One region of the Faecalispora anaeroviscerum genome, then DNA from elsewhere that is predicted to be linked to it. Evidence: predicted binding sites of a transcription regulator. Region 1 holds the regulator's gene; each other region holds the start of a gene.

What was found. The regulator Rex, encoded in region 1, represses fermentation and respiration genes when NADH is low (regulators of the CRP and FNR family bind a similar motif). The targets are predictions, from matches to a motif close to ATTGTTAANNNNTTAACAAT.
Region 2: QOS46_RS08190 (phosphoglycerate kinase) is a predicted target of Rex. The motif match lies at 6,260-6,279, and genes of this name have one in related genera.
Region 3: adhE (bifunctional acetaldehyde-CoA/alcohol dehydrogenase) is a predicted target of Rex. The motif match lies at 5,875-5,894, and genes of this name have one in related genera.
Region 4: QOS46_RS09405 (phosphoenolpyruvate carboxykinase (GTP)) is a predicted target of Rex. The motif match lies at 3,372-3,391, and genes of this name have one in related genera.

The regions. Positions count from the first base shown of each region.
Region 1 is NZ_CANOOQ010000001.1:995,684-1,003,775, reverse strand. It holds gene QOS46_RS05025 (CTP synthase) at 1-588, shown strand, start outside; gene QOS46_RS05020 (GntR family transcriptional regulator) at 696-1,385, shown strand; gene QOS46_RS05015 (HAD family hydrolase) at 1,494-2,159, opposite strand; gene ribH (6,7-dimethyl-8-ribityllumazine synthase) at 2,140-2,628, opposite strand; gene QOS46_RS05005 (bifunctional 3,4-dihydroxy-2-butanone-4-phosphate synthase/GTP cyclohydrolase II) at 2,653-3,852, opposite strand; gene ribE (riboflavin synthase) at 3,869-4,507, opposite strand; gene ribD (bifunctional diaminohydroxyphosphoribosylaminopyrimidine deaminase/5-amino-6-(5-phosphoribosylamino)uracil reductase RibD) at 4,489-5,589, opposite strand; FMN riboswitch at 5,741-5,855, opposite strand; gene QOS46_RS04990 (redox-sensing transcriptional repressor Rex) at 5,939-6,607, opposite strand; gene QOS46_RS04985 (TraX family protein) at 6,739-7,470, opposite strand; gene QOS46_RS04980 (glycoside hydrolase family 25 protein) at 7,955-8,092, shown strand, end outside.
Region 2 is NZ_CANOOQ010000001.1:1,637,686-1,645,777, forward strand. It holds gene QOS46_RS08170 (hypothetical protein) at 1-2,895, opposite strand, end outside; gene QOS46_RS08175 (MORN repeat-containing protein) at 3,219-5,027, opposite strand; gene QOS46_RS08180 (hypothetical protein) at 5,288-5,512, opposite strand; gene trmL (tRNA (uridine(34)/cytosine(34)/5-carboxymethylaminomethyluridine(34)-2'-O)-methyltransferase TrmL) at 5,691-6,185, shown strand; gene QOS46_RS08190 (phosphoglycerate kinase) at 6,439-7,635, shown strand; gene tpiA (triose-phosphate isomerase) at 7,742-8,092, shown strand, end outside.
Region 3 is NZ_CANOOQ010000001.1:2,359,705-2,367,796, reverse strand. It holds gene QOS46_RS11745 (ABC transporter substrate-binding protein) at 1-566, opposite strand, end outside; gene trxA (thioredoxin) at 834-1,148, shown strand; gene QOS46_RS11735 (FAD-dependent oxidoreductase) at 1,203-2,897, shown strand; gene QOS46_RS11730 (Crp/Fnr family transcriptional regulator) at 3,092-3,763, shown strand; gene QOS46_RS11725 (DUF2500 domain-containing protein) at 3,870-4,262, opposite strand; gene QOS46_RS11720 (DJ-1/PfpI family protein) at 4,277-4,888, opposite strand; gene QOS46_RS11715 (GNAT family N-acetyltransferase) at 4,944-5,402, opposite strand; gene QOS46_RS11710 (hypothetical protein) at 5,399-5,728, opposite strand; gene adhE (bifunctional acetaldehyde-CoA/alcohol dehydrogenase) at 5,956-8,092, shown strand, end outside.
Region 4 is NZ_CANOOQ010000001.1:1,891,202-1,899,293, reverse strand. It holds gene polA (DNA polymerase I) at 1-615, shown strand, start outside; gene QOS46_RS09425 (arsenate reductase/protein-tyrosine-phosphatase family protein) at 663-1,088, shown strand; gene rimI (ribosomal protein S18-alanine N-acetyltransferase) at 1,090-1,551, shown strand; gene QOS46_RS09415 (flavodoxin family protein) at 1,565-2,293, shown strand; gene tsaD (tRNA (adenosine(37)-N6)-threonylcarbamoyltransferase complex transferase subunit TsaD) at 2,290-3,306, shown strand; gene QOS46_RS09405 (phosphoenolpyruvate carboxykinase (GTP)) at 3,483-5,252, shown strand; gene gdhA (NADP-specific glutamate dehydrogenase) at 5,575-6,927, shown strand; gene QOS46_RS09395 (NCS2 family permease) at 7,236-8,092, shown strand, end outside.

The DNA.
Region 1 (8,092 bases):
ATTCTCGTGCCTGGCGGCTTTGGCCAGCGCGGCATTGAGGGAAAGATCACGGCAGTTCAGTATGCGCGTGAGCGTAGAGTACCGTTTTTTGGCATCTGCCTTGGCATGCAGATGGCGATTGTGGAATATAGCCGCCACGTGCTTGGCTTGGAGGATGCAAATTCCGCTGAATTTGATCCACAGAGCAGCAACCCGGTCATCGACCTGATGCCGGAGCAGAAGGATGTTGTTCAGCTGGGCGGAACGATGCGGCTTGGAAAATACCCCTGCAAGCTCCTGCCTGGTACCAAAGCCTTCGAGTTGTACGATGAGCAGCCTCTCATTTCAGAGCGTCACCGCCATCGCTACGAGGTAAACAACGATTACCGTGATCGCCTGGAGGCGGCCGGCGTTATATTCTGCGGAAAATCTCCCGACAACCGAATTGTTGAGATGATGGAGCTTCCGGGTCACCCGTGGTTTATGGGTGCGCAGTTCCATCCGGAGTTTAAATCTCGTCCTAACCGCCCGCATCCGCTGTTCCGTGGTTTTGTCGGCGCTGCCAAGGAGTATAAAAGAGAAACTTCGGCTGATAATAATGCCACTTGAAAGCAGTGATTGAACTCTTCCCCCGCCGCAGGTGGGGGAAGAGTTCTTGTACTGGCGCTAGACCAATTTAAAGTGAATTGACGATAACACGAAAGGGTTAGAATCTCATGGAGCATAAAATCAAGGTATCTGCTCCGGTATATCAACAGATTGCGGCGGATATTGCCGCAAAGATCGTTGAGCGCAGGTACCAGGTGGGGGATAAACTGTACGCCCGGTCGGCGTTGGCCAGCCAGTACAGTGTTTCGCCTGAAACGGCCCGCCGGGCCATTGCCGTTTTGTCGGATCTGGAAATTGTTTCGGTAGTAAAAGGGAGCGGAGTCGTTATTCTCTCCTACGACAACGCGGTTCGCTTTGTTCAGCAGTTTATGGAGATTAAGTCCATGTACGACCTGAAAAAGAATATCATGGACAGCCTGGAGCGGCAGCGCAGAGAGACCGAGTATATGAAGGAATCCATTTCTGAAATCTTGGACAGGACGGAGCGCTTTCAAGCGTTTAACCCTTTTATTCCGTTTGAAATTGAGATTACGACCAAGACGCCGTATTTGAATCTTTCGATTTCCGATATTAATTTTTGGCACTATACAACCGCAACCATTCTGGGCATCCGCAGGGGAGAGATGATGATGATTTCCCCCGGGCCTTATGCGGTTCTCTCCGACGGCGACGTTCTCTATTACTGCGGCGATACAGACTGCCAGCGGCGTGTCCGCAACTTTCTGTATCCAGAGCATCCGCCGGAGCAGGCGATTCTTCAAAAATTACGTTCCTCCCATCGAAAAGTGGAGGAATAAAAGCAGCATCCTTTCGTTGCCTGATTAAGGCCAAAGAAAGGATGCTGCTTTTTATAATAGGGCTTTTCTACCGTCGTCATCCCTCATAAAACAATGTCTGATTATGCTTTAATTCGTCTTTGCTAAGCATTCAGAAACAGCAGTTAAAATCCCCTCAACGGAAGAAACCTGAATCGTTGCACGGCTCAGTTCTTCCAAACTGCCATATCCATATGTGCAGCCAATGGATATTAGGCTGTGCCGCGCTGCAATCTCCATATCCTGCCATCGGTCGCCAATCACTACCCAGTTGCCGGAACAGTTCAGGTTGATCAAGTCAAAAATCTGCCATTTGGGTGCAAAGGCGAAATCTTCCGTACAATAAAATGCTGAAAAGTATTGATCCAACCCCCAATATTCACGATGCGCCTGCATATAGCTGTGTTTGCAGTTGCTGAGAAAGATCAAATTGTGCCCCGCGGCTTTCAGCCGCTGCAGAACAGTTAGAGCCTGAGGGTACAGCTTTGCGTTTCCGGCGAGAGTTAGCCGCACCATCTCATCGCCTACGACTTTACTGCAGAAAGCTTTTTCTTGCTCAGTCAAAGCAGGCATGAACTGTGACCACATATCTTTTGCAGAGAATCCTAGCCAACGGCTGATCTCGTGTGCAGACCATTCCCTTTGGAGAGCCAGACCTTTCTTTACAAGTTGTTCATAGGAAAGGCGGAAGGCGGGCGCATAGATGTGAAGGCTTTCGTGCAGAGTTCCGTCATAATCAAAAATTAAGCTTGCCATGCTGCGCTTCGATCTCACGAATCAGGTTGACCATTTCAATAGCGCCCACAGCACAATCAAAGCCCTTGTTGCCTGCCTTGGTGCCTGCTCGTTCTATGGCCTGTTCAATATTTTCGGTAGTCAGCACACCAAACATGACCGGAATATTGCTATGCAGAGATACATGGGCAATCCCCTTGGATACCTCATTGCACACATAGTCGTAGTGTGTTGTGCTGCCCCGGATGACGGCGCCAAGGCAGAGGACGGCATCGTATTTCCCGGTTTTTGCCATTTTAGAGGCGATGAGCGGAATTTCAAACGCCCCGGGAACCCAGGCAATGTCGATAGCATCCTCACTGACCTCATGGCGTTTCAGTCCATCCAGCGCACCGCTTAGCAGCTTGCTTGTAATAAACTCATTGAAACGGGCTGCAACAACACCAACCCGAATATCCCTGGATACGAGTTTTCCTTCAAATGTTTTCATGGTGATACTCTCCTTTATTTGATATCAGTAATTCAAAAGATGTCCCATTTTTTCCTGCTTGGTTTTCAAATAGAACAGGTCATGTGCGCTAGCGTCCATTTGGATCGGAACACGCTCCGCAATTTCCAGCCCAAAATCGGATAGCTGATAGACCTTATCAGGGTTGTTTGTGAGCAGGCGCAGGGTCTTTGCACCAAGGTCACGCAGAATCTGCGCGCCGATGAAATACTCCCGCAGATCTCCCGAAAAACCCAGCGCAAGATTCGCCTCTAACGTATCCATCCCCTGATCCTGAAGCGCATAAGCGCGCAGCTTATTGATCAAGCCGATCCCGCGGCCCTCCTGACGCATATAAAGCAGAATGCCGCGGCCTTCCTTTTCAATCTGCGTCATGGCCGCTGCAAACTGCTGGCCGCAGTCACAGCGCTGAGAACCGAAGGCGTCGCCGGTCAGGCACTCGGAGTGGACCCGGCATAAAAGGTTCCGGCCGTCGCCGATTTCCCCCTTTACCAGCGCCACATGGTGTTCGCCGTTGAGCTTGTTACTGTATCCATAAATCTTGAAATCACCGTATTTGGTAGGGAGGGATGCACAGGTGACCCGCTCCACCAGATTATCATTCCGTTTGCGGTATTCCTGCAGGGCTTTGATGGTAATCATCTTAAGGCCCCATTTTTGCGCCAGCTCCATCAGCTCCGGCGTACGCATCATGGTACCGTCCTCCCGCATGATTTCACAGCACAGGCCGCATTCCTTTAAACCGGCCAGCCGCATCAGATCCACCGTAGCTTCGGTATGCCCGTCGCGTTCCAGAACGCCGTTTTCCCTTGACAGCAGCGGAAACATATGGCCGGGACGACGGAAGTCCTCCGGCTTCGCATTTTCTTCCACGCATTTCATGGCGGTTATGCTACGCTCGGCAGCCGAAATACCTGTGGTGGTACTCACATGGTCGACAGAAACCGTGAACGCAGTTTCATGGTTATCCCTATTATCGCTGACCATTTGAGGAAATTGCAGCTTTTTGCAAAGTGTTTTGCTCATAGGCATACAGATCAGGCCCTTGCCATGCACTGCCATAAAGTTCACATTTTCCGTAGTGGCAAACTGGGCGGCACAAATAAAATCGCCCTCGTTTTCGCGGTCTTCGTCATCGGTAACCAGAATAATTTTGCCCTGCCGAAGCTCTTCCAGAGCCTCTTCAATGGTGCTGTATCCAAACATTTTAATTCCTCCTGTTTTAAAAGCCGTGTTTCGCAAGAAATTCGGCTGAGATCGTTGTCCTGGGTGATTGGGCTTCCATGAGCCGCTCCACGTATTTTCCAATACAGTCGTTTTCCAGATTGACCATGTCGCCAATGTGTTTGCCGGACAGAATGGTCTTTGACGCGGTATGCGGTATAACGGAAACGCTGAAACCATCCTCATGGACTTTCGCCACCGTCAGGCTGATCCCGTCTATTGCAACCGAGCCTTTTTCAATGATGTACTTCAAAATGTTGGGGTCGGCTTTCACAGTATACCAAACGGCGTTATCGTCTTTTGTAATGGCGGAAATTGTTCCGGTGCCGTCGATATGTCCCGAGACAATGTGTCCGCCGAACCTGCCGTTTGCGGGCATTGCGCGTTCCAGATTGACCGGGCTTCCTGTGCGCAAGCTTCCCAGAGAAGAGCGGTTCAGGGTTTCGTGCATCACATCGGCAGTAAAGCCGCTTTGAGAAAAGAAAGTGACGGTAAGGCAGACGCCGTTAACCGCGATGCTGTCCCCAAGGTGAATATTCTCCAGAATCATCCGGGACTGCACCGAGACGGCGGCGGATTTCTGGCCTTTGCGGATGGTCTGGATTCTGCCGATCTCCTCTATGATCCCTGTAAACATCCAAGCACCTCGCTTTCCAATAAAATATCTTCGCCAATCCGCGTGATTGTCGGTTCGCTCAGCCGGAAGGCATCCTTCGGGAAATCGACGCCGAGGCCCGCTACCGGAGTCTTTGCGCTGCCACCAAACAGTTTGGGAGCAATATAAGCCTGAACCCTGCTTACGATTCCGCTTTGCAGGGCAGACCAGTTTAGGGTGCCGCCGCCCTCCAGCAAAACGCTGTCGATTTTTCTTTCGCCCAGCACCCGCATCAGGTAGTTTAAGTCAATGTGACCGTCTTTTTCGGGCAGTACTACAATATCGCAACCTGCTTCCAGATAAGGCCGATGCTTTTCACGGTCCGTTACCGCTGTGGCCAGGAGCGTACCGGCAATTTCTGTCGACGTGACAAGCCTTGCCTGTAACGGCGTTCGCAGGTTGGTATCACATATGATTCGAAGGGGATTTCTGCCGTTTTCCATCCGGCAGGTCAGCAGGGGGTCATCCTCGAGAACAGTGCCAATGCCCACCATGACGGCAGAATATCGGTGCCGGTCTTCATGAACGCGCCGGCGCGCCGCTTCCCCGGTAATCCATTGAGACTTACCCTTATGTGTGGCGATTTTTCCGTCCAAAGTCATGGCGTACTTCATAATCATGTAAGGTGTGCCGTTTTGAATGTAATGAAAAAAACTTTGATTGAGCGCATCGCATTCGTCTTTTAATATGTTTTTCGTCACTTCGATTCCATGGGAACGCAGAATTTCAATCCCTTTCCCCGAAACCTGAGGATTTGGGTCGGATGATCCAATTACTACACGATGAATGCCGCTCTCCAGAATGGCGTCGGTACAGGGCGGCGTTTTTCCGTAATGGCAGCAAGGCTCAAGGGTCACATAGATCGTGGCACCAGCCGGGGATAATCTACAGCTTGCGAGAGCATTACGTTCCGCATGGAGCGCCCCATACCTTTCATGATACCCCTGCCCGATGATCTGACCATCCTTTACAATCACCGCGCCCACCATCGGATTTGGATTTACCCATCCGCAACCTTTTTTTGCAAGCTCGACGGCAAGACTCATATATTTTGAATCCGTCATATCACACCTCCAAAATATAAAAATGCCCTGAACAAAATCGTTCAAGGCATTCCAGTACCGCAGATGTAAACCGGTGCTGATGAAAATAAAAAAGCTCTGGAATAAAAACTATTCCAGAGCAAATTTTCATACACACAGAAACACTGTATCCATTCATCTTCTTTCATCCAGACTATACTGTCGGCTTCGGAGTTTCACCGAATCATGCCTTGCGGCTCGTGGGCTTTACCACCGGTAGGGAATTGCACCCTGCCCTGAAGATATTATTCAATTGTATTCATAATACCATTTGTTCTGTGTTTGTCAAGAGAAAAGCGAAGCACAGCGGTGTTTTCTTTGTTGCAAATAATTAAACCGTAGTTCCATCTGAGAGTTCTTTCTCCTCCTGATGATCCGAAATGCGGTAGCACAGCGTCATCAAGCTGTCGTTCAAATGGACGTTTTCCACTACGGTGTCCGGGTACTTCATTGTAATATCATAATGGCTGAAATTCCAGAAGTTGCGGATGCCGAGGTCATACAGCTGCTCCGCGAGCTTTTCTGCGCCTTCCCGCGGAATACAGAGGATCGCCATGGCCGGCTGCTCCGCATCGCAGAATTCTTTCAAACGGTGCATGTCGGTTACGGAAATACCGTTGATCTCGGTGCCGATTTTAGTCGGCGAGTTATCGAAGATTCCCACCAGCTGAAACCCCTGCGTGGTAAAAGACATATGGAGTGCCAAGGCTTGCCCCAGATTGCCGGCTCCGATCAAAATTGCTTTGTAAGCGTTTCCGAGCCCGAGAATTCCCCCGATTTCCCGCTGCAGCTGATCGACAATGTAGCCATAGCCCTGCTGGCCAAACCCGCCAAAGCAGTTTAAATCCTGGCGGATTTGAGAAGCGGTAAGACCCATTTTTTCAGACAGCTCTTTGGAAGAGATACGGGTCATCCCCATTTTTTTGAGATGCGTTAGAAAGCGGTAATAACGCGGAAGTCGCCGAATCACGGACATGGAAACGTTTTCCCGTTTAGACATTTAGTCCACCTCCAATAATTTTAAATATTCCTTTTATATTAATTGCTCACAAAACAGTGGAAATAAATTTCCAGTTTACCCCCGCCGCAGGCGGGGGTAAATCTTTTTGCCTGTTTTATGGAGATTAGTGTTTAGATAACGAATTGATGAATCATTGTTAAAATAATCAGGTGCAAGGGATAAAACACATAAAAGAACCATTTACCCGCAGAGGAAGTACCGCGCTGCCCGTTATAGCAAAGCAGCAGAGGAACAGCCAGAAGAAGGCCAAACTGAAAGAATCCGCCCCACGGCGGTGCACTGCTAAGCAAAGAATTATTCCAGGCTAAAAAACCGGCAGCGACCGTGGCCGCCCCCGCGAACAGAAGCATCTGCCGTATGGGGTCAAGCCGGTGTTCGGCAAATACGATCGTAAAAATTACCGCAAAAACCGACCAGTCGCCCAAAGAAGCCAACAGCATAAGCAATAGTAACCCAAGCCATCCGACGAGTCGATCTCGCAGTTTGTCCAAAATCCAGACCGAAAGAAGGGCAAACAGTAGCGTGAACAGCACGTTCAGGTGAAGGGGAAGAGTCAGGACGTGCAGGTTTCCTGTCAGAAAGAAGTGATAGGGTATCTGAGAAATCACCGCAAAGACTGCCAGCCTCGCCGCATATCTGGTACGGCTGCGGGTTTGGTAATATCCCTGCGCGATGAAGAAGCACATGATTGGGATTGTGGTTCGCCCGATCGCATGAAGAAACTGGCCGGTTCCGCTGTAGGTTGAGAGGAACAGCCATGCAAAATGATCCGCCAGCATGGCGGCTGCCGCAATCAGCTTCAGGGAATATGCGGATAAACCACAATGAGTGTTCTTTTTCATTTGGCTTGTCTTTCCCTTCTGGTGGGATAAGCCTCTCTGTTCGTGCAGAGAATCTAAAAACAAGTGAAACTTATTATGAAGTAAAACGAAAAGCTTGTCAATGCCTTTCAGAGAATGAAACCCAAGATCGATAATTTTTTATCTTTCAATTAGACGAAATTTAAACGTTTGTATTCCGAATCGGAAAAGCTGTGATTTTCTTACCAGAATAGTATAGTATATTTTATATCAAATGGATACACCTAACGCAGAATCTGGTAAAAAAATATCACGAGATTCCGGTTGCGAGAGACTTTAATATCGTATGAATTTACAAAAAGGAATCGTCCGCTGCAAAACAGTGGGATGGAAGAAGTAAATGATTGAAAAGGGAGAGCGGACAAAGAATTATTCCATCATAATATAAAAAAGTGGGGGATTACTTGCAGAAAGAAGAGCAAGTAATCCATTTTTTGCATCTTATGGTAGGGAAAGGAGCGTTATCATGTCTACCAGAAAAGGAATTGATGTTTACAATGGGACAGGTAAGGTCGACTGGATGCTTGTAAAAGAAGCCGGGTACGATTTTGCCATGATCAAATCCAGTGAAGGGAACACACTGGCAGATCACAGCATGAGTGAA
Region 2 (8,092 bases), 640 kb from region 1:
CTTAGCTACGTTCACAGTCAGAGTAGCGGTAGCGCCGTTTGCATCAGTTGTGGTGATGGTAGCGGTACCAACAGCAACGCCCTTAACCTGGAACTTGTAGCCGCGAGGATCAGCAGCGTTGAACAGCTCAACAGTTGCGACCTGAGTATCGGAAGAAGTAGCGGTCATAACAGCCGCAGTGGAGGACTTCGCGATATACTGGTACACAGCGCCAGTACCCAGAGTTACGGGCTTAGTGGTATCCAGAGTTACGGTGGACTGGGGCTTCTCAACAACATTTACATTCAGAGTAGCCTCAGCATAGTCTTCCAGCTCATCGCCATTTGCATCAACAACAGAAGCTGTAACAGTGGCTTTGTTGTCAATAGAACGATCAGCATTGTAATCCAAAGCTTTAATGGTCAGCACATTGCCTTCCTGAGTTACGGAGACATAATCGTCATTCGCATCTACATCATAGGCAATAGAAGCACCGGAGGGCAAAGCAGTCCCATCGGGATAGTTTGCAACCGTTACAGTTGTAGACTGGCCCTTTGCAATGGTCAGGTCGGTCTTATCGAACTTCGGACCAGCAAAAGTAACGTTCTTAATTACCTGCTTGTCAGTAGTCTTATTGACGCTCTTGGTCTCTAAGCCAAAGCCCAAACCATCAATGTCAGCACCGTCTACAGCGCCTTCATTAGACTGGAATGCAGTAGCACCAGCAGTCAGACCAGCAGTCAGTTCCATCTTAACTTCGTCACTTACACCATCTTCAACAAACAGCTTGTCGGCAGGGAATGCAAAGCGTCCGTCGCCATCAATGCTGCCAATGCGAGCATCGGAAACTTCCAGTCTGGAATCTTCGTCGACGTCTACAGAATCGGCAATCAGCTTGCTGGTGAGAACAACCTTAGACTCATTTTCGAGCTTTACAGTCTGCTCAGTAGCAGCCGCAATACCCTTAATAGCACCAGTGAAATCATCAAAGCTGACATCATTGATATAATCGCCGTCAACAACGTTCAAAGAAACATTGTCGCCAGAAATCTTAATCTCGCCACCCTGATCTTCACTCTTCAGTGTGCCTTTAACAGTCACAGTTGCATCGCTGCTAGAATCAACAGAAACACCGCTGTTTGCGACAGTCTTATTTTTAACAGTAACATTGCCACCAATTGTGGTGTCAACATCATCGTCCTCTGCATCCAAAGTCAAGGAAGAAACAACTACATTACCAGTAATATCGCCACCGGTAATATTAGCCGAAGCATCTTCGGCATCAATTGCCTTAACCTTACCTTCAGAAATGGTAATAGTTCTTGCTCTGTCTTTAACAGTTCCAACCGTGCCCCCCTGAATATCAACGGTAGTGGCTTTAATGTCGCCAACAGTACCATCTTCTACAGTCACGGACTGAGGGTTAGAATCGCTACCAACATTCAAAAGCTCAACGGAACCGCCCAAAAGCTTAATAGAAGTGTCGGAAACAATTTCGTCATAAGAACCAACTGCATCAGCGTTGTCCTTATTGGTCTTCCAGTAATCCTTATCATCCCAGTCAAAACCACCGGCTGCAATGTAAGTTTTACCATTCTTCTTGTTAATCTCCCATTTGGAAGGCAGATTGCTACCGGTCAATTTCGAACCAGTCAGCAAATCAATATCCGCATCCCATTTCTTGGCAACTTCCACCTTCTGGTTTGTTACGGAGCTATCAATGTCAAAATGTGCAGCTACTGTTGTGGGTGTAGTTACTGCAGGCACAAAGTCACCGAGTTTAATCTTCAAGGTATCATTGCCAGTTTTGGCCAGCTCAGCATCCTTGTGAGGTACAACAGGTGTAACACCAGAAGCACTCGCAGAAACTTCCACTTCAAAAGTTGTAAACAAACGAACAATACTCGTATCTGTCAAAGTAGAATCAACGTTCTGAACAGTATAATTGCCATTAGCCTGTTTTACAAATTCAGATGCGCCAGCGATTGCAACTTTATCAAATATCTTATCGCCCTTCATTTCGAGCTTGCTGGTATCAATAAGCTGAATATTAGATGCATACTCGGTAGAAGCCGTTAACTTATTCCAAGCAGCGCCATCATATGCATAATAGCTATCACTTGCAGTCAAAGCCGGAAGTACTGCCTTTGCAGCATAGCTCTTTGCATTAAGAGCAGTAGGAGTTCCAGTAGGAGCAGTTGCTGTCAGTGCAACAACAACATTTGTCAAAGGCTGAAGAGCATAGTTTGCTGCGGTAGTGAGGTACGTACCGGTAATACCACCAGAAATGCCGGTGGCAGTGGCATCTGCTCTTTTGTAGTCAGCAACAATCGTGCTGCCGCTCTCGGGTACCGCGTAATACGCCTGTACATCCAAATACATCTGGTTAACAGCAGCAGTTTTAATGTCATCCGGTTTTTCGTCAATTACAGCGGTACCAGTGGTGGGCTTACCAAGAAACAGTTCGTTCTCTTTGTCGGAATAAATTGTAATCTCTTTAGAAGCCTTTACAGTTACTTCTTTGTCATCACGATCATAATCCTCTACCTCATAGGTAACGGTGATCACTTCTTTACCGGAAGCATCTTTTTTCAGAGTCAGATCACCATCTTTATTGATAGTAATCAACTTGTCGCCGGAAACATGGTTGTAGCTATCGTAATCAGCAGCACCCGCATTCTCATGGTCATAGGTCTCAATGCTGGGGTTACCGATCAGAGTAGCCAAAGAAACTGTCTTCGCAGAGCTCCCGCTGACGAGGAACAGTTCATCATCGTCATTCAAATTCTGAATGCCAGTCAAAGAACCTGTTTCTCTGGTACTTGCAGCGGATGCAAAGTTCAGGGATGAAAAGCTCGACACGATCATGGCGGAAGCCAGGATCAGTGACAAAACTTTACTTTTGGTTTTGTTCATCCTTTTTAGTCCTCCTTAAAAATTTGTTTTTGTTGTGCGTATTTGCGTTGTGCTTATGAAACGTAAACATACATGGCAGCCCCGGGTTTCGCCCCCCGGAACAAGCGGCAGCAACAGGTGTTTCGTAAGAAACGTATAGCCACCCCGCTTATATGTTTAGTTGAATTATAAGGGATGGCGGACAGAATGTCAAGGGCAATTTTGCCTTTTTTTCAAATTTTAACAGCCCGCGAAGCCTTGGTACGCCTGGATTTCTCAGGATTTTCCATGGCAAAATCAGTTATGTCTAATTCATAGACGATATGTTAACAATTTATGAATTATTACATTTTTCTGTCTTTTTTCTTTCCACCGATTTCTTTGGATATTTCTGGTGCAAGCACACGCACAGCCAGGCCGTCTTCATAATAAACACCCGAAACCGGTTCATCGTTTTGCCACCTGCCGGTAAAAACAATTTGCCCGTTCGAAGAATAAGCGGTGCCGATTCCGTGGCGCACGCCGTTCTGCCACTGGCCGGTATAGCAGATTCGTCCCTCGGCGCTGAACAGAGTGACCTCTCCGCACAGAGTGCCGTTCTTCCACCGGGCAACCAACAAGGTGCCGTCTTTGGTGCGGAAGCTGGCGCCCATTCCGTGGCGCTGGCCGTTTTCGAGTGCGCCCGCGTAGCAGACGGAGCCGTCCGGGCCGATTACTGCGCCGCAGCCGCCGGGGCGGTCGTTTTTCCATGTGCCCGCGTAAAGCCCGCTTGCGTCGGGACGAAAGCCGACTCCTACGCCCTCGCGGCGGTCTTTTTTCCAGGTACCCGCATAGCACAGGCGGCCTGTTCTATAGTAGTAGGCGCCAAAGCCGTCGCGCCTGCCGCGGGAATAGGTGCCCTCATACGCGGTTTTTCCATCCGGCATCTCCGTGCGGCCCCGGCCGTGGCGCTGGTCATCCAACACCTCGCCGTAATAGTGGTAGCGCTCCGTCTGGCTGATTATGATGGTCTTGACCGCGCGGGGGATTTCCTCGGCGGCCTCCGGCGGCACAGGATGGGCATCCGCACAGGCACAAAGCCCCGGCGCGCGGATGGCGCCGTCTGCTCCGCACTTTGCTACCGCATAGCGAACGGCAGAACTTTTATTTTTATGGACTTCCTCATGAAACAGCTGGCCGTTCATCGCATTACATAGCGTTTTGGGAACATCCGGCTGGGTGGATTCTTTTTTTGGAAAATCCTGCATATTTTCAGGTTCGACGCATAGATCACTTCGGATTTCATCCAAATTTTCTTCCATTTTTTGAATTTGCTTCAATAAATCTGAAACCGCAATCTCCCCCGCCTTCGCCGGGTTCGGCGGAAGTGATTCCTCCCCGGCACTGTTTTCCTCCCGCAAAATCGCCGTTCCCGGCCAAGGCTCGTCCTGCTGCGGCGCATACAACTCCTCCTGCGAAACAGAGGACGGCTCATCCGAGAGAGAATGCTCCGCGCTCTTTTCGTCCTGTTGCGGAACAAACACGGGAACGGATGAGACCACACCACTGCGCAGCCGCTCCTGCAGCTCTGCGCGCCTGCGATATTCCTGTTCGGTGCAGTAGCAAAAGTCGCCGTCCAGCCGCGCCGCGATGATCTGCGGTTCACCCACCTCGGAATCGATCATCGTCTGCTCCACCGTGCCCATGCAAATCGGGCAGGCGCGCAGAATGGTTTGGGATTGCTCCCCGTTTTCCTGCCAGTGCGTCCGCATCAGCTCCTCCGGGCGCTCCGGCAAAACAGAAAGCGACTCCTGCACCGCGCCGCCGGGCGCGTAATACTCCGCCTTTTGCAGGTGATGTTCCTTATTGTATTCCGTGCGGCTGCGCACGGCTCCATTTTCATCTAATATGGATAGGGCATAGCCGCCCGGGATCGAGCGAACCTGCTCTGTCAGGCGGCGGTCACACGAGCGCTCCCAGACAAAGCCGCCTGGGGAAAGTGCATAGCGCACCTGCACCTGCATTCCATCCTCCCGGCCTGAAATACGCCCCTTCCCTTTCTTCCCGCTCCCCAAAAAATCACGGCGCGCCTCAAACAGCGTCCCGTGCAGCGAGGCCAGAGCGCTGTATCCTTTATAATAAATCGTTAATATTTCCTGCTCCGAAACCCGCATGGCCCAAAGCCCTCCCAATGCCTGATCTCTCTGTATGAGAGCCAATAAAATCAGCCTCGTGCCGCCGAAAAATCGTTTCTTCCCCGCCTGCGGCAGGGGAACAAAGCATTCGTGGTACGGTATGTATCAGTGTATCTGATTCGAAAGTCTTTGGCAAGGGAATCATGCCGGATTTTTGCGGATTTTCCTCAAAATGAAAGCTGCCGTAAAACAATGCGGAAATCCGCAACCGTTTTACGGCAGCCGTGCCTGGGCCGTGTTTATTTGAACATATACTCCATGTTGTCCAGCACACCGTTTACCTTACGCATCGCCTTGCCGGCGGTACGCTTCAACTGACGGTTGCTTTTCATGGCCTTGCTGCTAACACCGGCTACCGCCAGGCCAGCCACCAGCCCCGCACTCATGCCTTTTACAAAACCCTTTGTTTCATTATACATATCGATTACCCTCCATATGGTGTAGATCATTTTCAGACCCGACATTATTTATTCCCTCCAGATTCCATAGATAATCAGAAAGATTATGGCAAAACCAATTTTTACACTTATCTTTTCCGAAATATTTGCAATTTATTGATAGACTTTTTTTGCCGCTTGGATTATGATTGGTATGATAAACGGCAATCATTCCCAAACAAAAGCAGAAAGGAACACCCGAATCATGGCAACCCTAAATATTGTTATGGTAGAACCGGAAATTCCTCAGAACACAGGCAACGTGGCACGCACCTGCGCCGCAACCGGAGCTACCCTGCACTTGGTAGGGCCGATGGGCTTTACCATTGACGACAAAAAGCTCAAACGCGCCGGGCTGGATTACTGGCATTTGCTCGATATTCACTACTACGCTACTTTGTCCGATTTCTTCAAACAAAATACCGGGCATTTTTTTTATTTTTCAACGAAGGCGCCGCACACCCATACGCAGGTTTCTTACCCAGACAACAGCTACCTGGTGTTCGGCAAAGAGACCGCCGGCCTGCCCGAGGAGCTGCTACAGAAGAATCCCGATTCTGTTGTGCGCATTCCCATGCTGGAGGAAGCGCGCAGCCTGAACCTTTCGAACGCGGTGGCAATCGGCGTTTACGAGGCGCTTCGCCAGTGGGATTACCCCCGCCTTACCCGCATTGGGCACCCGCGCAGCTTTGAGTGGTAATTTTTTTCGTAAATCGAATTTATCGACGTTCCCACACTTGAAAAAAAGGCAAAAATAGAATAAAATGGGATCAAATAATTATTAATTTAACAATATGTACCCATGCCATACAATCGAATTTGATCATATAGCCATTTGCCTGTAAAGGGGCTTGTTATGAAAACAGCATTTCTTTCCTCTCCACAGGCAGGGGAAGAAATCAACAGCCTGTTTAAAAAATAAAATTATGATATCAATTAAAGGAGTGCAGCTTATGAACTATCTGAACAAAAAGAGTGTGGAAGATATTGATGTTGCGGGCAAACGCGTTTTGGTCCGCTGTGACTTTAACGTTCCTTTTGATGGTGAAGGAAATATTTCGGACCCTAAGCGTATTGATGAAGCACTCAAGACCATTCGCTACCTGATCAGCCATCACGCAAAGGTGATCCTTTGCTCTCACCTGGGCCGCCCGAAGGGTGAATTCAACCCGCAATATTCCCTGGCCCCCGTAGCGGCCTACCTTTCAAAGGCGCTCGGCCAGCCCGTACAGATGGCGAAGGACGTGATTGGCGACAGCGCCAAGGCGATCTGCACTTCTTTAAAAGAGGGCGAGGTCGCTCTCCTCGAAAATGTGCGCTTCCATAAAGAAGAAGAAAAGAATGACCCGGAATTCTCGAAGGCTCTGGCCTCTCTGGCAGACATTTATGTGAATGACGCGTTTGGCACCGCGCACCGCGCGCATGCTTCTACCGCCGGCGTAGCTGCTTACCTGCCCGCCGTATGCGGCTATTTGATTCAGAAAGAAATCACCGTCATGGGGAATGCTTTGGCAAACCCGAAGCGCCCCTTTGTCGCAATTTTGGGCGGCGCAAAGGTTTCGGATAAAATCGGCGTCATCAGCAACCTGCTGGACAAGGTAGACACGCTGATCATCGGCGGCGGCATGGCCTACACCTTCATGAAGGCGCTGGGCTATTCCATCGGCACCTCGATCTGCGAGGACAACAAGCTGGATCTGGCACAGGAAATGATGGCAAAAGCGAAAGAGAAAAACGTGAAGTTCCTGATTCCCTTGGATAACGTGGTCGCCGACAAATACGACGAGAACGCCAACCACCAGATTTCCGATTCCGACCAGATTCCGGACGGCTGGATGGGCCTTGACATCGGGCCGAAAACACAGGAGCTGTTTACCTCTGCTCTGAAGGGCGCGGGAACGGTTGTATGGAACGGGCCGATGGGCGTCAGCGAATGGAAAAACTTTGCGGCCGGTACGGTGGCCGTAGCCAAGGCCGTTGCCGAAAGCGGCGCGGTTTCCATCATCGGCGGGGGCGATTCCGCAGCGGCTGTGGAACAGCTTGGCTTTGCGGATAAAATGACTCATATTTCCACCGGCGGCGGCGCGTCTCTGGAATTCCTGGAGGGCCTGGAGCTGCCCGGTATTGCCTGCCTGAACGATAAAAACTAAGCAAAGAAAAGGGCGGGCGAAAGTCTGCCCTTTTTTCAACCGGGGCCTCCTCCGTTTTCAAAACGTTCGGGCTGCCCCATACAGAGAAAGAGAGGAAGAGAATCCTATGAATAAAGAGCTGAGAAGAGCCGTGATTGCCGGCAACTGGAAAATGAACAAGAACCCTGAGGAAACCAAAGCGCTGCTTGCAGCGGTTGCCCCGCTGGTAAAGGGCGCAAAATGTGAAGTAGTTGCCTGCGTTCCGTTTATTGATCTTCCCGTGGCAATCGAGGCCGCGAAGGGCACGGATATTCAAATTGGCGCGCAGAACTGCCACTGGGAGGAAAGCGGCGCCTTCACCGGAGAAATTGCCGCCAACATGCTCACCTCAATCGGCGTTTCTTATGTCATCATCGGGCACAGTGAGCGCCGCACTTATTTTGGCGAGACCGATCAGACCGTAAACAAGAGAATGCGC
Region 3 (8,092 bases), 1.4 Mb from region 1:
CTGGAGGTATACATGATGCCGACCGTCTGCACGTTGGGAACGATCTCTTTCAACAGCTCCATCTGTTCCTTTACCGGCGTTTTGTCGCTGGTGCCGGAAACATTTCCGCCGGGCTTTTCATTGCTGGCCACCAGCTTGGCTTCCGCCGGGTCGGTTACCGCCGTAATCATGACCGGTGTGTCGGAGATCACCTTCGCCACAGCCTGCGCCGCCGGAGTCGCAATCGCGAGAATCAGGTCTGGCTTTTTATTTGCAAAGGTATTTGCAATCGTAATGCAGTTTGACTGATCGCCCTGCGCGTTCTGAATATCATAAGTAACGTTTTTGCCTTCCTCAAAGCCCTGCGACGCGAGAGCAGCTTTAAAGCCCTTTAACGAAGCATCCAACGCGGGGTGAGTCAGCAGCTGAGCGACACCGATATTGATCATCTTCCCGCCTTCAGCAGAAGCTGCCGCCGAAGAAACCGCCGCAGACGAAGTCGCCGCGCCGCCGTTTGCGCATGCACCCAAAGAAGCCGCCATTGCAACGGTCAGAACCGCCGCGATCATTTTTCTAAATTGTTTCATATTCTCCTCCTTTTGCGGTACTCCAATCGACCGCAAACGATTTATTGGTTTAAAGCATCAATAGCTAAAAGTAATTGTACTCGCCGCGTAACAAAAAGTCAACCCCTCAAGAATTTTTCTTTTCTCTGAACCCAATTCTTCTTTGATTTTGCTTCCCCCAAGCAGCAGAATCAATTTGTTTTTTGCAGAATTCCTTTTTGTAATCTAGTCACAGACGATTCCGGGGAATACTGCTATACTGTAAAAAAAAACAAGGGGGCTATTCAAATGGCAGTCATCCATTTGACCAAAAATAATTATCATAACGAAGTTCTCGAATCCGACCAGCCGGTGCTGATTGATTTCTGGGCGCCCTGGTGCGGACCCTGCCGGATGCTCGGGCCTACCGTGGAAGAGCTTAGCCACGATTTGGAAGGAAAAGTAAAGGTTGCAAAGGTTAACGTAGACGAAGAGCAGGAGCTGGCTCAGTCCTTCCGCGTGATGAGCATCCCCATGCTGGCGGTAATGCGGGGCGGCAAGCTGATTTCTTCTTCCGTTGGCCTGCAGCCCAAAGCAAAAATTCTTCAAATGCTGGAAAAATAATCCCCCAAAAGCCGGGATAAAGGCTGGAGTTACACAAGAGAGGACGGCATACGTATGAAGGTCATTATCATTGGTGGGGTGGCGGGCGGCGCATCTGCGGCGGCTCGCCTGCGCCGACTGGACGAAACGGCGCAGATCATTCTGCTGGAACGCGGTCACTATATTTCTTACGCCAACTGCGGGCTGCCATATTATGTAGGCGGCGAAATCAACCGAAAAGAGGCGCTTACCCTTCAAACGCCGCAGAGCTTCCGCCAGAGGTTTGGTATTGATGTGCGTACCGGACACGAAGCCGCGGCAATTCGCCCAAACAAAAAGACGGTGCTTATCCGGGATCTCGCCGCCGGAACAGAGTATGAGGAATCCTATGATCAGCTGATTCTCTCCCCCGGCGGCGAGCCGGCGCGCCCGCCGATTCCGGGTACCGATGACGCGCGTGTGTTCACGCTGCGCACCGTGCCGGATTCCCTGCGCATCCGGGAATATATTGAGCAGAACCATCCACGCCGCGCGGTCGTGATGGGCGGCGGATTCATCGGCCTTGAAATGGCCGAAAACCTAATGCGTGCCGGCGTAGCCACCACAGTGGTAGAGGCAATGGATCACATTATGGCCGCGTTGGATTACGACATGGCCTGCGAGGTGCAGCAGTACCTGCGCCACCAGGGGGTAGGCCTGGTACTGTCACAGAAGGTCACCGCAATCGACCCTCAGACGGACGGCCTGCGTGTTCATCTGGAGAACGGAGAAACACTGGAAGCCGATCTTCTCCTGCTCTCGGCGGGCATCCGGCCCGAAAGCACGCTGGCACGCGACGCCGGCCTTACCGTCAACGAGCGCGGCGCCATCCGTACCGACAGCCACATGCGCACCTCCGATGAAAACATCTACGCGGTGGGCGACGCAGTCGAGATCACGAATCTTGTCACCGGCCTGCCCGGTTATGTGCCGCTCGCAGGCCCGGCCAACAAACAGGGGCGTATCGCGGCAGACTGCATCTGCGGGCTCGGCAGTGAATACCGCGGCACGCAAGGCTCTTCTGTGATGAAGCTGTTCGATATGACAATCGCCTCCACCGGCCTGAATGAAGCCGCGGCAAAATCCGCCGGGCTTTCCTACGATAAAATCCACATCTTCTCTCCCTCGCACGCAACCTATTACCCCGGCGCAGTGAACCTGACGATCAAGGCGCTGTTCGAGCAGCCGACCGGGCGAATCCTCGGCGCGCAGGTGGTCGGGTTCGACGGTGTCGACAAGCGCTGCGATGTGCTGGCTACGGCAATTCGCGCGGGGATGACCGCCTTTGATCTCGCGGAGCTGGAGCTGTGCTACGCTCCCCCGTATTCCTCCGCCAAAGACCCGGTCAACATGGTCGGCTTCGCGATTGAAAACATCCTAACCGGCAAGGTGCGGCAGTTCCACTGGAATGAAATTCCCCGCGTAGTGGATGACCCGAATGCCGTGCTGCTGGACGTAAGAACCGACATGGAATGGAACAACGGCGCGATCCCCGGCGCGGTTCACATTCCGCTTGATTCCCTGCGGGAGAACCTCACAGGACTCGATCCTGAAAAAGAAATCTACGTTCACTGCCAGAGCGGCCTGCGCAGCTATTTGGCCTGCCGCATTCTCTCTCAGCACGGTTTTTCGTGCTATAACCTCTCCGGCGGCTACCGCCTGTACAGCATGATCCGCGGCAACCAATCCTACGACAGCGCGCCCGCTCACCCGTGCGGATTAAAGCTCTGATTCCGGAATTTGTCGCTTAAAAAATTTCCCCGGCCTTGAATAAAATAAAAACAGACCTTATACTGATGATACAGCAATCTTTTTTTAAAATGATATGATTTTCCCGCTTCGCCTTTGGCCCAGCGGGGAAATCAACCATTTTTTCAGCTTGTATCGCAATACAGATAAGGCCTGTTTTTTTGGGGGGTGTTTTCATGGAACAGACGCCGATTACGCTGGAGCAGATTTTTCCCCAGTGGGAAAAGCTGACGCCCCGGCAGCAGCAGCTGGTGCGCGCGCAGACCCATTCGAAGCGCTTTACGCGGGGGCAGATCGTACACCAGGGGCACAACGACTGCTCGGGCCTGCTTCTGGTGCGAGATGGTCAGCTGCGCGTTTTTATCGAATCTGCCGGCGGCAAGGAGGTTACCTTGTACCGCCTGTTTAACTGGGATATTTGCCTGTTCTCCGCGTCGTGCATCATGAAAAACATCAGCTTTGAGCTGCATGTGCAGGCAGAGCGTGATTCTGATGTTTTTATCGTGCCCGCCGCGCTGTACGAAAGCCTGATGAAGGAATCCCTGCCCGTTGCGGATTACACCAGCCAGCTGATGGCCTCCCGCTTTTCCGATGTGATGTGGATGATGGAGCAGATTCTGTTCACCAGCTTCGACAGCCGCCTTTCCGCGTTTTTGCTGGAGCAGAGCGAAATTGAAGGCTCCCCTTCGCTCACGATGACCCATGAGGAAATCGCGCGGCATTTGGGCAGCGCCCGTGAGGTAGTGAGCCGCATGCTGAAATATTTTGCCGATGACGGCCTGGTTCAGCTCTCGCGCGGCCATGTCACCCTGCTCAACCCAAAGCGCCTGCGCGAACTAGTGCAGTAAGAGAGTTTTTGTGGGTTGAAATCAATTCTCGTATGGAAATTACTTGTTTAAAAAGGATCAGGAGTTCTGCAAACAGAACTCCTGATCCTTTTTATTTGAATTGTGTTTATCCTCTGTCGCGTTCAAAATTTAAATAGCGCGTCCCCTGAAAGGTAAGGCGACCCCGGTCGCGTTCAGCTAGCATCCCGTATTCCGTACTTTTGATATGGAACTCAATCCGGTCGCCGCTTTCCACCTCAAAGGTGACAAAATAGGTAGTAGAGGTATTGGTCGTCACCATGTCCGGGTTGGCATTGCTCGCATAATGATGCACATCGGCCCGCTTGGCTACGATATGCGCCTGCACGGTTAAAATGGGGGATTCGTTGTTCTTCTTCCACTGTGTGGCGCCCCTCACCGCAGAAATAAGGATCATACCAAACACCACCACAAACATCACAACCACAATCACCGGTATGATGCTGAACATAGCCCCTCCGAATCCAAAAGCAGAATCCATCGCTTCTTCTCCTTTCAACGGTTGACGCCGCCGCTCTGCGCGGCACAGGCAAACGGGTCATCATCGCGGTCGCGGTTCCAAAGGTATTCCGCTCCTCGCGCGGCTTCCTCGGCGGCCTCTTGGCCAAGCCGGTCAGAAAGAAAACCCAGCGTCATATCCATGCCCGCCGAAACGCCCGAGGACGTGTAGAATTTGCCGTCAACCACCCACCTGGCGCTGCGCACCCAATTCACCGCCGGATTCACTGAAACCACCCAGTCCATCGCCCGCTTATTCGAGGTGGCCCGGCGGCCGTCCAGAAGGCCGGTTTTTGCCAGCAGAGCCGAGCCGGTACAGACGGTCAGGCAGTAATCCGCCTGCTGTGCGGCCTCCCCCAGCCGTGCGAGAAAGCGTTCCTCCTGAACGAGTGAGCGCGTTCCCATTCCGCCGGGTACAAGCAGAGTGGCTGTTCTGTCCACACTGTCCAGCGCCCGGGTCGCAATCTCCGTTCCCTGCCGGCTGCGCACCAGGCCACCGTCAATCGATACAAAGTGCAGGAGGTAATTGCTGGGCCGCCCTAAAATTTCTACCGGGCCGAACGCGTCGAGCGTTTCAAAGTCCGGGAATAACAGCACATTAACTTCCATCCTTCTCACCCTTTCCGCAATCCCCTAACGCCAGAGGATTGCCAGCCCTCGTTTCTCACTCCGCAGCACCCCAGCGCATCACATACTCCGCTTCGCCGGTCGCGGCATCCTTCTGCCGCCGAACCGTTGAAAAGCCCTCCCGCAGGTAAAACGCAAGGGCCTTTTTGTTTTTCTCATAAACACAAAGGGTTAGGGTGGGGAACCGCTGTTTCCACTCATCCAGCAGCGCCTTTCCGATTCCGTTGGAACGCGCCGGAGCATCGACAAAGATTCCCTCAATATGCCCGTCGTCCAGCCCTGAAAAACCCAGAATTCTTCCTTCCGCCTCGCAGACCAGCACCTGAGCCTGCGGTAGCAGCAACCCCACCATCGGCAGGTTTTGCCGCCAGTATTCCTCCGGGATAAAATCGTGCGCCTGCAGATTCGCGGAAAGCCAAATCTCCAGCACCGCAGGCAAATCTTCCTCTTGCAGCACACGAATGGTAAAGCCCTTCGGCCCCTGATGCAGGCTCATTGCGGCTTCCTCCTCAGCTTGACGATCTGCGTGCCAAACACGCCGCCGATCAGGCTGGCCAGCGCATAAATGATCGCGTATATCCACGCCCCTTCGTAAAAGATAAACGCAGACGGCAAAAAGAGCAGCCCGGCCAGCAGCGCAAACACAAAGCTGCCGAAAGGCCGGAAGATGCCGTAAATCAGCGCACAGAAGAAACAAACCGCTAGCATAACCCCCAAGAACGGAAGCAGCACCATACCCATGCTGACCAGAATCAAAGGCGGCAGATAAAACAGAACCGCCAGCACCAATAAAAACGGAAGCATTCCCGTCAATCTTTTCATATTCTCTCACCCGTACATTTCCAATTTTCCTTAGCATACCATAAATGCAGCGAAAAGGCAAAATGCGGCGGATAAAATTCTCCTCTTTTAGAAAGCGAAAAAGATTGACAAACAATTAACATATTCGATATAATAGGAATGTAGCGATAGTTAAAAAAATAACAATATATTTTCTGTTGTTCATCCATCCTGTCACCCATTCCTATTTTTGAATCGGAGGAATTGATATGGCCACAATAAAAGCTCCCAAAGCAGCCGTACAGAACCCCACCGGGTTCGTGACCAACGCAGAGACCTTAACTTCACGAATTACCGAACTGCGCAAAGCTCAGAAGCTTTTTTCAGGCTATTCCCAGGAACAGGTTGATCGAATTTTTCTGGCCGCCGCCATGGCCGCAAACCACCAGCGTATTCCTCTTGCAAAGCTGGCGGTTGCAGAAACCGGCATGGGGATTGTAGAGGACAAGGTGATTAAAAACCACTATGCTTCCGAATCTATTTACAACGCGTATAAAAACACGAAAACCTGCGGTGTTCTGGAGAGGGACGCCTCGTTCGGCATTCAAACCATCGCGGAGCCAATCGGCGTGATCGCCGCGGTGATTCCGACAACCAACCCAACCTCCACCGCTCTTTTTAAAGCACTTCTTTGCCTGAAAACCCGAAATGCCATCCTCATCTGCCCGCACCCCCGCGCCAAAGAAAGTACGATTACCGCCGCCAGAGTGGTTCTGGATGCAGCTGTGGCCGCCGGAGCGCCTAAAGGCATTATCACCTGGATTGACGCCCCCTCTGTGGAGCTGACAAATCAGGCTATGAAGGAAGCGGATCTTATTCTTGCTACCGGGGGCCCGGGCATGGTGCGGGCCGCCTATTCCTCTGGCAAGCCGGCCATCGGCGTCGGCGCGGGCAATACCCCCGCCATTATCGACGGTTCCGCAGACCTGATTCTGGCCGTAAACTCGATCGTACACTCCAAAACGTTCGACAACGGCATGATCTGCGCTTCAGAGCAATCGGTGATTGTGCTGAGCGACGTTTACGAACAGGTGAAAGCCGAGTTCGCAGCGCGCGGCTGTTACCTGCTCAACCCCGAAGAAACCGAGCTGGTTCGCCGAACGATTTTGATCGACGGCGCACTCAACTCCAAAATTGTCGGTCAGTCCGCGCACGCCATCGCAAAGCTCTCCGGCTTCGACGTGCCGGAACACGCGAAAATCCTGATCGGCGAGGTGGAAAGCGTGGAACCGGCGGAAGCCTTTGCCCATGAAAAGCTCAGCCCTGTTCTCGCTATGTACCGCGCTCAAAACTTTACCGACGCAGTTCAAAAGACGGAGCGACTGGTGGCCGACGGCGGCTACGGCCACACCTCTTCCCTGTATATTAATCCCGTGACTGAACCGGAAAAGATGGAGCAGTTTGTCGCCGCGATGAAAACCTGCCGCGTACTCATCAACACGCCTGCCGCGCAGGGCGGGATTGGCGACCTGTATAACTTTAAGCTGCCCCCTTCGCTAACACTCGGCTGCGGCTCATGGGGTGGAAACTCCGTTTCGGAAAACGTGGGCGTTAAGCATCTGCTCAACATGAAAACCGTAGCAGAGAGGAGAGAAAACATGCTTTGGTTTCGCGCTCCGGAAAAGGTATATTTCAAACGAGGCTGCCTGCCGGTGGCTCTGGGCGAGCTGAAAGACGTACTCCACAAAAAAAGAGCGTTTCTCGTCACCGACGAATTTCTGTTCCGCAACGGCTATACAAAGAGTATTACCGATCGCCTCGACGAACTGGGGATTGCGCACACCACCTTTTTCAATGTTCAGCCAGACCCGACTCTGCACTGCGCAAAGGAAGGCGCCGCAGCCATGGCCGCGTTCGAGCCAGACTGCATTATCGCAATCGGCGGTGGCTCCGCAATGGATGCCGGCAAGATTATGTGGACCATGTATGAGCATCCCGAGGTAGATTTTATGGATCTCGCCATGCGTTTTATGGATATCCGCAAGCGGGTGTACACCTTCCCCAAGATGGGCGAAAAAGCTTATTTCATCGCCATTCCCACCTCGGCCGGCACCGGCTCTGAGGTAACGCCGTTCGCTGTGATTACCGATGAGGCTACCGGCATCAAATATCCGCTGGCCGATTACGAGCTGATGCCCAAAATGGCGATTGTCGATGCAGACCTGATGATGCACATGCCGAAAAGCCTGACAGCTGCTTCCGGCATTGACGCGATGACCCACGCACTGGAGGCCTACGCGGCCATGCTGGCGACGGATTACACCGACGGCCTTGCGCTGAAAGCCCTGAAAAGCATCTTTACCTATCTTCCCCGGGCATACGAGCGGGGTGCGGAAGACCCCATCG
Region 4 (8,092 bases), 900 kb from region 1:
GCGTTCCGCGAAAACGCGGATATTCACCGCATCACCGCCGCTCAGGTGTTCCGAATGCCGGAGGAGATGGTCACACCGATGATGCGCAGCCGCGCCAAGGCGGTCAACTTCGGCATCGTGTATGGCATCGGCGCGTTTTCGCTGTCAAAGAACATCGGCGTTACCCGCAAAGAGGCGGATGATTATATCAAGGCGTATCAGGCTCACTACGACGGCGTGCAGCGATATATGAACCGTGTGGTAGAGCTGGCCAAGGAGCGCGGTTATGCCGAAACGCTTTTCGGCCGCCGGCGCTACCTGCCGGAGCTGACCAGCAGCAACTTTAATCTGCGTTCCTTTGGTGAGCGTGTTGCGATGAACATGCCGATTCAGGGCACCGCGGCGGATATTATTAAAATCGCGATGATTCGTGTGGCGGAACGACTGACCCGTGAAAAAATGCAGGCGCAGCTCATTTTGCAGGTGCACGATGAGCTGATCGTCGAAGCACCGGAGGAAGAGGCCGAGGCTGCGGCGAAGCTGCTCACAGAAGAAATGCAAAATGCGGTTTCGCTTTCCGTGCCGATGCTGGCGGAGGCCAAAATTGGCAACACATGGTATGACGCAAAGGAATAATGAAACATTCAGCTCCCGGCGACGGTAGGGAAGAAAGAGGAATGCATATGAAAATGCTATTTATCTGTACGGGCAATACTTGCCGCAGTCCCATGGCCAAGGGGTTATTTGATCAGCTGCTGGCTGAGCGCGGCATTACGGATATCACCTGCGACAGTGCCGGGCTGTTCGCAAATGCAGGCGAGCCTGCGGCAGAAAATGCGGTGGTTGCCTGCCTCGAACTGGGGGTCGACCTTTCCGTCCACCGCTCTAAAACCCTCACGAGGGAAATGCTGCAATCTGCCGATCTGTTTGTTGTGATGATGCAGAGCCACGCCGGGGTACTTCAATCAGCCGGGGTACCGCAGGAGAAAATTAAGGTACTGGGCGGCGGTGTGGGCGACCCGTTCGGCGGGAGCCTTGCGATTTACCGCGCCAGCCGCGACCAGATTCAGAAGGCGCTTGAGGAACTGTTACAGGAGCTGGGGTACTGAGATGGAGCAGGATAAAACAGTTGAAATTCACATTGTCCCCATGCAGGAACAGCATCTGGACGCGCTGGCCGAGTTGGAGCAGCTCTGCTTTTCTCAGCCTTGGTCGCGCGAGGGCCTTGCAACAGAACTCCTGGAGCCGACCGCCTGCTTCCTGGCAGCGGAATGCGGTGGTAAAACGATTGGCTACGCGGGAATGCACTGTGTTCTGGAAGAAGCGTATGTCACCAATGTTGCGGTTGACCCCAGATTCCGGCGGCACGGGGCCGGGCGGCTGTTGATGCAGGCGCTGGAGCGGGCAGCCGTCGAACGCGGCGCAGCGTCTTTATCACTAGAGGTGCGATTATCTAATCAGGGTGCGATTGATTTATACCGGGGCTGCGGATTTGAGGAAATCGGCCTGCGCCGGGGCCTGTATGAGCAACCGAAAGAGGATGGCCTGATTCTCACTAAGACCTTTTGCTGAAAGAAGGGTTTTCATGAAATACTGTGTTGTGTACGGTAGCCCTCGCAAAAAGAATACGTACCATGCGGTGCAGATCGTCAAGGAGCGTCTGACCGCTCTGGGCCCTGCGGAATTTACCGAATTTTACCTGCCTCAGGATTTGCCGAAGTTTTGCACAGGGTGCTTTACCTGTATTATGAAAGATGAGGCACTATGTCCTCATCGAGAATATACGGAGTCGATCGAACGCGCGATGCTGGAAGCCGACGGTCTGATTTTCTCTTCGCCGGTCTATGTGATGGAAGTGGCGGCTCCGATGAAGAACATGCTCGACCATTTTGGGTACCTATTTATGCCCCACCGCCCGCACAAAGAGATGTTCCGCAAGAGTGCGCTGGTTGTTTCCACCACGGCGGGTGCGGGAACAAAGTATGCGATGGATGCCATTGCCCGCTCTCTGTCATATTGGGGCGTTAGTCATATTTTTCGTTGCGGGTTTGCCATGCAGGCGGCAGATTTTAACGGAATGAAAAAAGAAAATCGCAGCAAAGCGGAGCAATCCTTGCGTCAGGCAGCAGATCGCCTGTATGAGAGCCTGAAAAAAGGCTCTCCGCCAACCATCCGAACACGGGGTATGTTCTTCGTGATGAAAAAGATGGTGCTGAATATCGCCAATAATCCTCCGGACCGTGCTTACTGGAAAGAACAGGGATGGGATCGGGGAGAAAAACCGTGGAATCAAGCAAAGGGGAAACAGGAATGAGAGTGTTAGGAATTGAAAGCTCGTGCGACGAAACAGCCGCGTCTGTGGTAGAGGACGGGAGGCGTGTGCTGTCGTCTGTCATTGCGTCGCAGGTGCTAGAGCACCGCAAATTTGGCGGAGTTGTGCCTGAAATTGCCTCGCGCCGCCATGCGGAGGCCATTGTGGGCGTGGTGCAGCAGGCGCTGGATGATGCCGAAATGAAGATAAAGGATTTGGATGCGATTGCGGTCACAGCGGCGCCGGGCTTGATCGGTGCGCTTTTGGTAGGCGTGAATTTTGCCAAGGGGCTGAGCTTTGCGTCCGGCGTGCCGCTGGTGCCGGTGCATCACCTGCGCTCGCACGTGGCGGCAAATTATCTCACAAGTCCCACGCTCGAGCCGCCCTTTTTGTGTCTGGTGGTTTCCGGCGGGCATACGCATATTGTCCATGTAGCGGATTATACGAAATTCCGCGTGCTCGGCTGTACGCGCGATGACGCTGCCGGCGAGGCGTTTGACAAGGCGGCCCGCGCCATGGGCCTGCCCTACCCGGGCGGCGTGTTTCTGGATAAAGAGGCGGAGCTTGGGAATCCGGGTGCGTTTTCTCTGCCCCACCCGTCGGTGGAGGGCGCACCGTTTGATTTCAGCTTCTCCGGCCTGAAAACATCGGTGATTAATCTGATTCATAATGCAGAGCAAAAGGGGGAGGAGATTCCATGCGCCGATCTGGCGGCATCGTTCCGCCGTGCGGTGGTAGAATGCCTGGTGCGCAATGTGACCGCCGCCATGCGCGAAACCGGGGAACACCGGCTGGTGATTGCGGGCGGCGTGTCCGCCAATTCTTTGCTGCGGCGCGAAATGGAGCGGGTCTGCCAAGAAAACGGCTGGGAGTTTTACCGGCCTGAGCTTTCTCTTTGCGGGGACAATGCCGCCATGGTTGCGTCGCAGGGGTACTACGAGTTTCAAGCAGGTCGGCGCGCCGGCTTGAATCTGAACGCATTGGCCACCATGGAAATCCAGCTCGATTTTCAGTGATTTGGAACAGATTGGCAGCTGATGTTTTTTTCGTGATTCCTTAAACGAACTTAACAGATATTCTGATTGTTTTTTGGTTGACAATCCACAAATATCAATTGATTCCTAAGTCAAAATCGATTATAATAAAAAACAGAGTTATCGTATTTGGCCAACAGGCCGGAAGGAGAACTGGAATGACAAACAACAAATCGGTATTGAACTGGATCGAAGAAATGAAAGCTCTTGTCAGCCCCGATCAGCTGGTCTGGATCGATGGCTCCGAGCAGCAGATCGAACAGCTGAGAGCAGAGGCTTGCTCTACCGGGGAGCTGATCAAGCTTAACCAGGAAAAGCTGCCGGATTGCTATCTGCACCGCACTGCGGTCAATGATGTTGCCCGCGTGGAGGATCGTACCTTTATCTGCTCCCGCAAGGAAGAGGACGCCGGCCCCACCAACAACTGGATGGAGCCCCAGAAAGCCTATGAAATGCTTTACGATATTGCTCGGGGCAGCTATCAGGGCCGCACAATGTATGTAATTCCCTACTCCATGGGCCCGGTTGGCTCGCCTCTCGCGAAGATCGGCGTGGAACTGACGGACTCCATTTACGTTGTGCTGAACATGGCGATAATGACCCGTGTAGGCCAGGCGGTTTGGGATGTTCTGGGCGATAATCCCGAGTGGGTGCGAGGGCTGCACTGCAAATGCCAGATTGATCAGGAAAAGCGCTACATATGCCATTTTCCGGAGGACAACACCATCATTTCCGTGAACTCCGGTTACGGCGGAAATGTTCTGCTCGGCAAAAAATGCTTTGCGTTGCGTATCGCGTCCAATCTGGGCCGTGAGCAGGGCTGGATGGCGGAGCATATGTTGATTTTGGGCATTGAAAACCCTGAGGGCAAGGTCACTTATATTTCGGCGGCGTTCCCGTCGGCTTGCGGCAAAACGAACCTGGCCATGCTGATCCCGCCGGAGGGCTACCGCAATCAGGGCTACCGAGTCTGGACAGTGGGCGACGACATCGCTTGGATGCGCCCCGGTACAGACGGCAGACTGTATGCCATCAACCCCGAGAACGGATTCTTCGGCGTCGCGCCCGGCACGAACGCCAAATCAAACTTTAACGCTTTGGAGTCTACAAAGAGGGGTACCATCTTTACCAACGTGGCGCACAATCTGGACGACAACACCGTTTGGTGGGAGGGTCTCGACAAGAACCCGCCCAAGAACGCTATGAACTGGAAGGGCGAGCCTTGGGACGGCACCACCTCCACAGAGAAAGGCGCGCACCCCAACAGCCGCTTTACCGCACCTGCCAAGAATTGCCCCTGCATCAGCCCCGAAATGGACAAGGGTGAGGGCGTGCCGATTTCCGCCATCATTTTCGGCGGTCGCCGCGCGCAGACTACTCCGTTGGTCTATCAGTCTCGCGACTGGGATAACGGTGTGTTTGTCGGTTCCATCATGGCCTCCGAAACAACCGCTGCCGCTGCGGGCGCTGTTGGCGTCGTTCGCCGCGACCCCATGGCGATGCTGCCGTTCTGCGGTTACCATATGGGCGATTATTTCGGCCACTGGATCGAAATGGGCAAGGTTCTGGGCGATAAGGCTCCGAAAATCTTCAATGTCAACTGGTTCCGTCTGGACGACGAAGGTCATTTTCTGTGGCCCGGTTTTGGCGACAACATGCGCGTGCTGGATTGGATTATCGCCCGCGTAGAAGGCAGAGCGGACGCGGAAGAAACCGCTATCGGCTTTGTACCCAAGGCCGAAGACATTAATATTCATGGCATTGAGGATGAGATTTCTCTCGATACGCTGCACAGCATCCTGAAGGTGGATCAGGCTCAGTGGGCCAAGGAAGCGGAGGGAATCGAGGAATTCTACCATAAATTCGGTGATAAGCTGCCCAAAGAGCTGCATGAGGAACTTGAGAAGCTGCAAAAGCGCGTGAAATAAGTTTTTAATCAGTAATGCGGGTTTTATTCCGATCATACAATCTGCATAAAAGGAACGGTTCCTTCCTGGAACCGTTCCTTTCTTATGTTTATGAGAAAATGTGCCTATATTTGGAGCCGAAAACGCGGGAGGAGCAGTAGTTTTTGACTATGGTGAAAATCTGTAAGTGAAATTGCTTGCGATATAAAATTCATAAATATAACTAAATAGATTATAAAATACTTAAAAAATCAAAAAAATACAATTAAATGAAGCGTAAATATTGATAAAATTCAAAATTTAGAGTATAATCAAAAATAATATGCAAGAGGAGGTAATCCACATGTCTTTTCAAAATCAATATCTGTTGTCCGTGTATCAAGCCGTATGCCAACGCAATGCAGGCGAACCGGAATTCCTTCAGGCTGTTCAGGAAGTTCTGGAATCCCTTGATTCTGTGGTGGAAAAACGACCGGATCTGGCAGCGTCAGGTATCATAGAAAGGCTTGTGGAACCGGAACGGATGATTCAGTTTCGGGTATCTTGGATTGACGATAAAGGCGAAGTACGGGTGAACCGTGGCTGGCGTGTTCAGTATAACTCTGCGATTGGCCCTTATAAAGGCGGGCTGCGTTTACACTCCAGTGTAAATGCTTCTATACTGAAGTTTCTCGCATTTGAGCAAACCTTTAAAAATTCTCTGACCGGTCTGCCGATAGGCGGTGCAAAGGGCGGTGCGGATTTTAATTCAAGAGACAAAAGCGAGGGGGAAGTCATGCGATTCTGCCAAAGCTTTGCCACAGAGCTGACCAAACACATTGGAGCAGATACCGATGTGCCTGCGGGCGATATTGGAGTAGGTTCCAGGGAGATTGGGTATATGTTTGGTCAGTATAAACGGCTTAATAACGAATTTACCGGTGCCTTTACCGGAAAATCTCTGTACTCCGGCGGTTCTTGGGTCCGTAAAGAGGCAACTGGTTATGGACTATGTTATTTTGCACAGGAAATGTTGTCTTACCTAAAACACGATTCCTTTGAAGGAAAAACCGTAGTGATCTCCGGTTCAGGGAATGTAGCGATTTATGCTAATGAAAAAGCAGCGCAGCTGGGAGCAAAAGTGGTTGCCATGTCAGATTCCAACGGCTATATTTACGATGAAAACGGAATCAATCTGGCGGTGGTGAAGCAAATCAAAGAGGTGGAACGCGGCAGAATTCAGTTGTATGCCGAGCGTGTTCCCGGAGCAGTATATACCCCGGGCTGCGGTGGAATCTGGAGTGTGAAATGTGATGTTGCTCTGCCTTGCGCCACGCAAAACGAACTCAATAGCGAACACGCGCAGCAGCTTGTGAATAACGGGGTCACCATTGTAGCGGAGGGGGCCAACATGCCATGTACTCCCGAGGCGATAGAGATCTTCCGCTCCAACCACGTTTTGTACTCTCCCGGCAAAGCTTCCAATGCGGGAGGCGTTGCGGTGAGCAGCCTGGAAATGTGCCAGAATTCCATGCGCTATTCCTGGAGCTTTGAAGAGGTGGATGCAAAACTGAAAGACATCATGGCGTGCATTTTTCATAATGCGTATCAAGCTTCCGAAGAGTTTGACCATAAAGGGAATTTGGTGATAGGTGCAAATATCGCAGGTTTTTTGAGGGTGGCCGAAGCAATGAAATGGCAGGGTGTCGCGTACTGAATCTGGTGCCTTATTATGTATGGAGAATGGTTTGTTCTACGGAACAAGCCATTCTTTTAAGTATAAAAAGCTGCAGATTATGACAATGAAATAGAAAAAATTATTTCGAAAAAAGAAAGAAATCATGTAAAATTCTTAAAATAGTTATGAATAAACTGTTTCTAAATCGAAAATTTTGTCGATTCGCACACTTGATTTTAAGGAAAGAATTCTCTATACTTAAGATTGTTGATTCAAGTCCTAAAGATAGGCAAAATCTCTAAGAAGCCGTATTTGGCTTCTTACTTTATTTCAGGAGGAATGAACGAATGGCGGAAAACAAGCAGGTCACGTTTCACCCTAAGGGAGATTTTTTTGACCTGAAAGGGCAGAACACCAATGTAAAAACCGAGGTTATGGCAGGCGTAACCACCTTCTTTACCATGGTATACATTATTATGGTAAACCCCAGCATGCTGTCGCAGACAGGGATGCCTTGGGGAGCGGTTTTTTTGGCAACCATTATCGCTTCGGTGATCGGTACTCTGGTTATGGGTCTGTTTGCCAACGTACCCTATGCACAGGCGCCCGGCATGGGTCTGAACGCCTTCTTTGTTTTTACCGTTTGTTTCGGTTTAGGCTTCAAATGGCAGGAAGCTCTCGCGATGGTTTTCCTGTGCGGCATTTTGAATATCATTATTACGGTGACCAAAATCCGCAAGATGATTATTGAGGCGATTCCTCCCATGCTGCAGCACGCGATCGGCGGCGGTATCGGCGTGTTCATCGCGTATATCGGCGTGAAAAAATGCGGATTGCTTTCCTTTACCTCAGACCCCGGCCAGAATATTGTTCTGGATGGCGGCACGGTTGTTGCAAATTCAAGCATCGTTCCTGCAATTGTACAGTTCAACACTCCGGCGGTTTTGTTGGCTCTGTTTGGCATTATCCTCACTGTGGTTTTGATTATCCGCAATGTAAAGGGTGCGATTCTGCTCGGTATTCTGGTTACCGCGGTGATTGGTATCCCGCTTGGCCTGACCACCATGAGCAACTCCATCAGCTTTTCTGACGCGGTCAGCCAGCTGCCGCAGACCTTCGGCGCGGCGTTCGGCAATCCCGGCATGCAGTCACTGTTCTCAGATACTTCAAAACTTCCCCTCGTTCTGATGACGATTTTCGCATT